DNA from 3 places in the Nocardiopsis sp. SBT366 genome. Region 2 is predicted to be linked to each of the others. Evidence: riboswitches for the same ligand, from Rfam matches in the RefSeq annotation. Region 2 holds a riboswitch; each other region holds the start of a gene.
The links. A riboswitch is a leader RNA that binds a small molecule or an ion and turns the genes downstream of it on or off. The one in region 2 is predicted to bind S-adenosylmethionine.

Region 1: another riboswitch for S-adenosylmethionine. It lies ahead of ADX84_RS03925 (aminotransferase class V-fold PLP-dependent enzyme); the one in region 2 lies ahead of thrC (threonine synthase).
Region 3: another riboswitch for S-adenosylmethionine. It lies ahead of ADX84_RS11215 (FAD/NAD(P)-binding protein); the one in region 2 lies ahead of thrC (threonine synthase).

The regions. Positions count from the first base shown of each region.
Region 1 covers NZ_LAVM01000008.1:59,111-61,305, forward strand. The annotation lists gene ADX84_RS03915 (CaiB/BaiF CoA-transferase family protein) at 1-491, opposite strand, end outside; gene ADX84_RS03920 (DUF3870 domain-containing protein) at 498-899, opposite strand; SAM riboswitch class IV at 1,116-1,230, shown strand; gene ADX84_RS03925 (aminotransferase class V-fold PLP-dependent enzyme) at 1,294-2,195, shown strand, end outside.
Region 2 covers NZ_LAVM01000017.1:29,186-31,380, forward strand. The annotation lists gene thrC (threonine synthase) at 1-1,057, opposite strand, end outside; SAM riboswitch class I at 1,071-1,211, opposite strand; gene ADX84_RS07375 (trehalose-6-phosphate synthase) at 1,482-2,195, shown strand, end outside.
Region 3 covers NZ_LAVM01000029.1:45,435-47,629, reverse strand. The annotation lists gene ADX84_RS11220 (NUDIX hydrolase) at 1-536, opposite strand, end outside; SAM riboswitch class IV at 672-779, shown strand; gene ADX84_RS11215 (FAD/NAD(P)-binding protein) at 950-2,195, shown strand, end outside.

The DNA of each region.
Region 1 (2,195 bases), on a different contig from region 2:
CGGGTGGCGGGTTCGTGCTCGGGGCCGAAGCCGCTCACCGAGCAGTACACGACCGCCGGATTGCGCGCGCTGACCTGCGCGTACCCCAGACCGAGCCGGTCGATCACCCCGGGTCGGAAGTTCTGGATCACCACGTCGGAGGTGGCGCACAGGTCCTGGACGGCGGCCAGGCCCTCGGGGTCCTTCAGGTCCACGGCCAGGCTGCGCTTGTTCCGGTTCACGGACAGGAAGTAGGCGGCCTCTCCGGGGGAGTGCTCCCCCCGGTGCTCCTCGGTGGGCTCGGCGTAGGGCGGACCCCAGGAACGGGTGTCGTCGCCCCGACCGGGCTGCTCCACCTTCACCACCTCGGCGCCCATGTCCGCGAGCAGCATGGTGGCGTAGGGGCCCGCGAGCACGCGGGAGAGGTCGGCGATCCGGACACCGGCCAGGGGGAGCGGCGCGTCCTGCCCTGGTCCGTGCGCGGGATCGGTCTGCGGACTGGTCTCACTCATGGGGGGTCACTCCTTGCCGTCGAGGCTGGCGGGGTTCTCGGGGCCGCTGGGCAGCTGATCGCCGTCCCGCAGCTGGTAGTAGGTCTCCAGGCAGCGGCGGAGCGCGGTGGTGAGCGCGGCGCCGGACTGGCCCGCGTAGCGCGTCTGGACCCGCTGGACGATCTCCGCGATGTCCTCGGTCACGGAGGCGCCCTCGACCAGGGCACGGAAGAAGTCCTTGGCGAGGTCGGTCAGGAGCGTGGTGTCCGCGGCCACGATCCGGCCGTCCGCGGAGTCGACCGCGAGCACGACCCCGAGCCGCTGGTACTGGGAATGGCTCGCCACCGAGTCGGGAAGACGGGCGTAGCCGGAGATGAGCACAACCCTCGGGTTGCGGAAAAGCTGCTGAACACGGTCGTCGCCGTACAAAGGAAGAGCACCTCTTGTCTGCGGGCACGCGAAAACTCCAACTCACTGGAGTCTCGCGTCTGAAGGGCAGCCGGGGGAAACCGGACACCCGCGACGTGAGGGCAGTTCCCGATCAGTATGGCCCAGCCGGGACCGTCGGTGTCAAGGGCGGGGGTTGGTCCGGGGCACACGGGCGCGGATGCGCGCCACGGGAGCCGTGTGTTACATTTCGGCACAGGTCACGAGTACCAGCGACAAGCCCCGGCTAGCTGGTCGGCAACCCTCCTTCCGCGGTGGGGTGCCCCGGGTGAGGACCAGGTCCCGACACGACCGTGTCAGACAAGCGCGGACCCCTGAGGCGCGGCCGTCATCGGCGTACCCCGTGGGTCCCCACGACCCACAGAAGAGGTGCCCCATGACCACTGTCATCCCGTTCGACTCCACGCGCTCCAGCCGCTCCGCAGCCAGGGACGCGGCCCGCGACGCCAGGGCCCGCACCGAGTGCGCGATCGTCACCGCCGAGGGCGCAACCCCCCTGGTCACCGGCGGACACGTGGACTACGCCAACTTCGACTACGCCGCCAGCGCCCCGTGTCTGACCAGCGTCGCCGACGCGCTCGCCGCGGCGCTGCCCTACTACGCGAGCGTCCACCGGGGCGCCGGGCACCACTCCCAGGTCAGCACCGACGCCTACGAACGCGCCCGCCGCAGCGTCTCCCGGTTCCTGGGCGTGCGCACGGAGGCCGACGCGTCCGGTTCCGCCGACGCCGTCGTGTTCGTGCGCGGCACCACCGACGCCGTGAACCTGCTGGCCCGCGCTGTCCCCGAGGGGTGCACCGTGGTGGTCTTCGAGTCCGAGCACCACGCCAGCCTCCTGCCGTGGGAGCACCCGGCCTCGCGCGCCGGGAAGGTGGTCCGGCTGCCGCTGCCCGCGTCGCCCGAGGCCGCCGTCAGCGCCGCCCGGACCGCGCTCGCCGAGGCGCCCGAGGGTCCCCGGCTGCTGTGCGTCACCGCCGCCTCCAACGTCACCGGTGAGATCTGGCCGGTCGAGGAGTTGGTGGAGGCCGCCCACGCCGAGGGCGCCCGCGTGGTGGTGGACGCCGCCCAGTACGTGCCGCACCTGCCGTTCAGCCTCACCGCTACCGGCGCGGACTACGTGGCCCTGTCCGGTCACAAGCTCTACGCCCCCTTCGGCTCGGGGGTGCTGGCGGGCCGCGCCGACTGGCTCTCCGCCGCCGCCCCCTACCTCGCGGGCGGGGGAGCCACCCGCCGGGTGACCGAACACGACGTCCAGTGGAACGACCTCCCCGCCAGACA
Region 2 (2,195 bases):
CCGTGCGGGCCAGCAGCTTGATGGCGTCGACGATCTCGTCGTCACCCACGTGTTCGATCGCCCCGCCGGTGCGGTTGGCGATGTCCAGCACGTACGGGCCGTCCGCGGGGTTGCCGATCGCCAGCGACTTCGCGATGGTGTCCGGCTTGACCGGCTGGATGACGTCGTGCCCGTCGGCCCAGGCGCGGGCGACCGGCGAGCAGCCCGTGGCCTGCGCGCCGAACACCTTGTAGGGGCGGTCCTCGACGAGGCCGACCCTGATCAGTTCCTGGAAGCCCTTGTCGATCTTGGTGAGCTGCGATCCGGAGGCGATCGGAATGACGATCTGCTCGGGCAGGCGCCAGCCGAGCTGCTCGGCGATCTCGTAGGCCAGCGTCTTGGAGCCCTCGGCGTAGTACGGCCGCAGGTTGACGTTGGTGAAGCCCCAGCTCTCGCCCGCCTCGTCGCCGATGAGCTCGGAGCAGAAGCGGTTGACGTCGTCGTAGTTGCCGTCGATGGCCACGACCTTCCCGCCGTAGACGGCGGCCATCACGACCTTGCCCTCCTCCAGACCGGCCGGGATGAACACGCACGAGTCGAATCCGGCACGCGCGGCGGCGGCGCCCACGGCACCGGCGAGGTTGCCGGTGGAGGAGCAGGAGAGGGTGGTGAACCCGAAGGTGCGGGCGGCCTCGACTGCGATCGCGACCACGCGGTCCTTGAAGGAGTGCGTGGGGTTGGCGGAGTCGTCCTTGACGTGCAGGGAGCGCAGGCCGAGTTCGGCGGCGAGGCGGTCGGCCCGGACGAGGGGGGTGAGGCCGGGGTTCATGTTGGGCAGGTCGGCCACGTTGTCGGGGACCGGGAGGAGGGAGCGGTAGCGCCAGATGTTCTTGGGGCCGCTCTCGATCTGCTCGCGGGTGACGGGCCCGAAGTCGTAGGCGATCTCCAGGGGGCCGAAACAGAACTGGCAGGCGAAGCTCGGCGAGAGTTCGTAGCGCTCACCGCACTCCCGACAGGACAGCGCGGTCCCGGGACCGAAGGCGCGAACGGAGGTGGGTTCAGCGGCGGCAATCGCCATGGCGAGGCGTCTCCCCTCATCTTCCCTGGTGGCCACCTTGACCCCAGGCCGGAGTTGGCACCTGCCTCGACGGGTCGCGTTGATCGCGGTTCCACATGTCGAGATGGTTGCCGGGGCTTCGCAGGGCCGGTCCCTCCACCCCTCTGGATGAGCAATATGAAGTTGTGGCGGTTCTTCTCCGAGAACGCACCGTCACTGTAACTGAGGTGCTGACCGATTTTCCACGCCGGGTGATCCGGATTACACAAAGCGGCTCGAATGCTGAGACGACACCGTCCACGTGCGGCGCGACCCGAGTACGGAACCGGCTCCCCTGTGACGGTGTCCACCGTTGCCCGCGAGGGGGTTTGGGGCGACTGTCCCTAGGCGAGACCTAGGAGGAGTGCGTGATCCCCAGAGCATCCTTCGTCGAGAGGACGACCACGTGGACAAGGCTCAGATCCTCATAGCCTCCAACAGGGGCCCGGTCTCCTTCTCCACCGCCGACGACGGCTCGCTTGAGCACCGTCGGGGCGGCGGAGGACTGGTCTCGGGGATGATCTCCGTGGCCACCGAGATCGACGGACTGTGGGTGTGCGCGGCCCTGTCGGACGCCGACCGCCGCGCCGCCACCGAGGCGCCGGGGGCCCGCCTGGACCTCGCGCACGACCTCGACGGCATGCGAGTCCACATGTTGGACATCCCTGAGACGACCTTCTCGGGCGCCTACACCGGGGTGGCCAACTCGACCCTGTGGTTCGTGCAGCACATGCTGTACGACACCCCGAACAAGCCCTCCTTCGGCTCGGAGTTCCGCAGCCAGTGGGAGGACTACGCCGCCTACAACAACGCCTTCGCGGAGGCGCTGGTCAGCGGTGCCGCCGAGAACGCGCGCGTGGCCGTGCAGGACTACCACCTGGCGCTGGTGCCGCGCATCCTGCGCGCCCGCCGACCGGACCTGCGGATCGCCCACTTCTCGCACACTCCGTGGGCCCCGCCCGAGTACTTCCGGATGCTGCCCACCCAGGTGGCCCGGGAGCTGCTGGAGGGGATGCTCGGCGCCGACAGGCTGGGGTTCCTGAGCCCGCGCTGGGCCGACGCGTTCCTGCGCTGCTGCGCCGAGATCCTGCGCGCCGACGTCGACCTCGAACGGCGCACC
Region 3 (2,195 bases), on a different contig from region 2:
CACGGGGTCGGGCGCCCCACCCCGTACAGGTACAGCAGGGCCGTCATCGAGGTTCCCGCCACCAGACTCCTCCCCGCCACGAGTCCGGGCACGTCGGCGAGCGGCACCCACTCGACACGCTCCGACTCCCAGTCCTGCGCGGGATCGCCCACGTACTCGGCGGTGTCGGCGAAGAAGACGTGGTGGGCGGAGTCCGAGATCCCCGGGGTGGGCTGGACGTACACCAGCGGACACAACGGTCCCGGCCGCCAGCCCGTCTCCTCCAGCACCTCACGCGCCGCCGCGTCCTGGGGACTCTCACCGGACTCGACGCCGCCCATGGGGATCTCGTAGGCCCACGTGTCGGTGATGAACCGGTGGCGCCACTCCAGGAGCACCCGGTCCTCCTCGTCCATGACGACCGCGCCCGCCCCGGGCGACGTCCGGATCAGCCGGTGCTCCAGGTGCCGCCCGCCGGTGATCTCCACGTCCGCGATCCGGACGTCCAACCACTGGTCGGTGTACAGCGGCTTCTCGGAGTGAACGGTCCAGCGCACGGTTCTCCCCCGGTGTCGTGTCGGCGCACAGCGGACCCACCCAATCACGGCCCGGCCTGGAGCGGAGCTCTGTAGCCTTCCTCACTCACCCGATCCCTTGTAGCGAATATTTCCTATCGCCTAAGTTGATTTTCAGGTCAAGAGTTCCAGCGCGAAGTTCCGGCTCGCTGGACGGCAACCCTCCTGCACGGTGGGGTGCCCCGGAGACGACGACCCGGCTGCGTGAGGCGGCAAGCGTGCGACACCCACTACATCGTCGCCGACGGTCCCCCCTCGCAGGCCTACGACCCGCGGGTGCTGAGCTCGGTGTACGGGTTGGACGTGCGGGTGACCAGCGGCGATGGTGGAGTGGTGGAGGTACGGCCGTCCGTGCTGGAGCCCTCCCCTGCCGGAGCGAACGGAACGGACGGGCCATGAGCGGTACACAGGACACCGGCGCACCGGCGCGCGACGACCTCGCCCGGATCGCCGGGCACGGTGCGCACGAGCGCTACGACGCGGTCGTGGTGGGCGGCGGCCCCCGAGCCGTCGCGGTGGTGGTACGGCTCGCCGCCCGGCTGGGCGGGGGCGAGCGGCCCGTGCGTGTGGCCGTGGTCGACCGGGTGGAGGTCGGTCCTGGCGCCACCTGGCGCACCGACCAGTCGCCCCTGCTGCTGAACAACACCTACAGCGCGCACACCACGATCCACGCTGACGAGAGCACCCCCATGGACGGGCCCGTCGTGCCCGGCCCCGACCTGGTGCGGTGGGCCTCGGACGACCGTGTCCGGGCCGACCGCCCGGCGTGGGCGGCGCGGGAGATCGCGGAGCTGCGTCCCTGGACCTACCCCTCCCGGCGTCTCCAGGGCGTCTACTACGACGAGCAGCTGGCGGACGCGGTGGCGACCGGCCGGGTCGAACTGACCCCCGTCCTCGGCACGGCCGTGGACCTGGAGTCCGCCGGGAGCGGTTGGCGCACCGTGGTGCTGGAGGACGGCCGCAGGCTGGCGGCGCCCTCGGTGGTCCTGGCCCAGGGCATGGTGCAGACGCGTCGTTCGCCCCGGGTCCGGTCCCTGTCGACGTCAGCGGAGCGGCACGGACTGGTGTACGTGGAGCCGGGCATGCCCGCCGAACGTGACTGGGACCGTGTGCCGGGCGGTGAGACCGTGCTGGTCACGGGGCTGGGCGCGAACTTCTTCGACGTGGTGGCGCTGCTGACACAGGGTCGGGGCGGACGCTTCGTCCCGGCCGGGGATCCCGCGCGTCCGGCCCGGCTGCGCTACCTGCCCGGCGGGGACGAACCGCTGCTGGTCGCGGGGTCGCGCCGCGGGCTCCCCTACCGCGCCAAGGCCGCCTACGCCGACAGTTTCCCACCACGCTACGAGCCGGTGCTGGCGACGCGGGAGTGGTTCGCGCGGGTGGCCACCGGGTCCTCGCAGGACTTCCGGACGGCGGTGTGGCCGCAGCTGGCCCGCGAGTTCGCCTGGGCCCATCTGTCGGTGCTGTTGGAGCACCGGCCGGAGGCCGTGCGCGATGGCCTGGGGCGCGGTGAGCTGCTGTCCGCGCTGGAGGAGGCCGACGCCGACGGCGTGGACGCGGTGGTGGCGGAGGCGGTGACCGACCCTCGGCTGCGTCTGTGGACGGGACGGCTGGACCGGCCCTCACCGTCGTCCCCCGGAG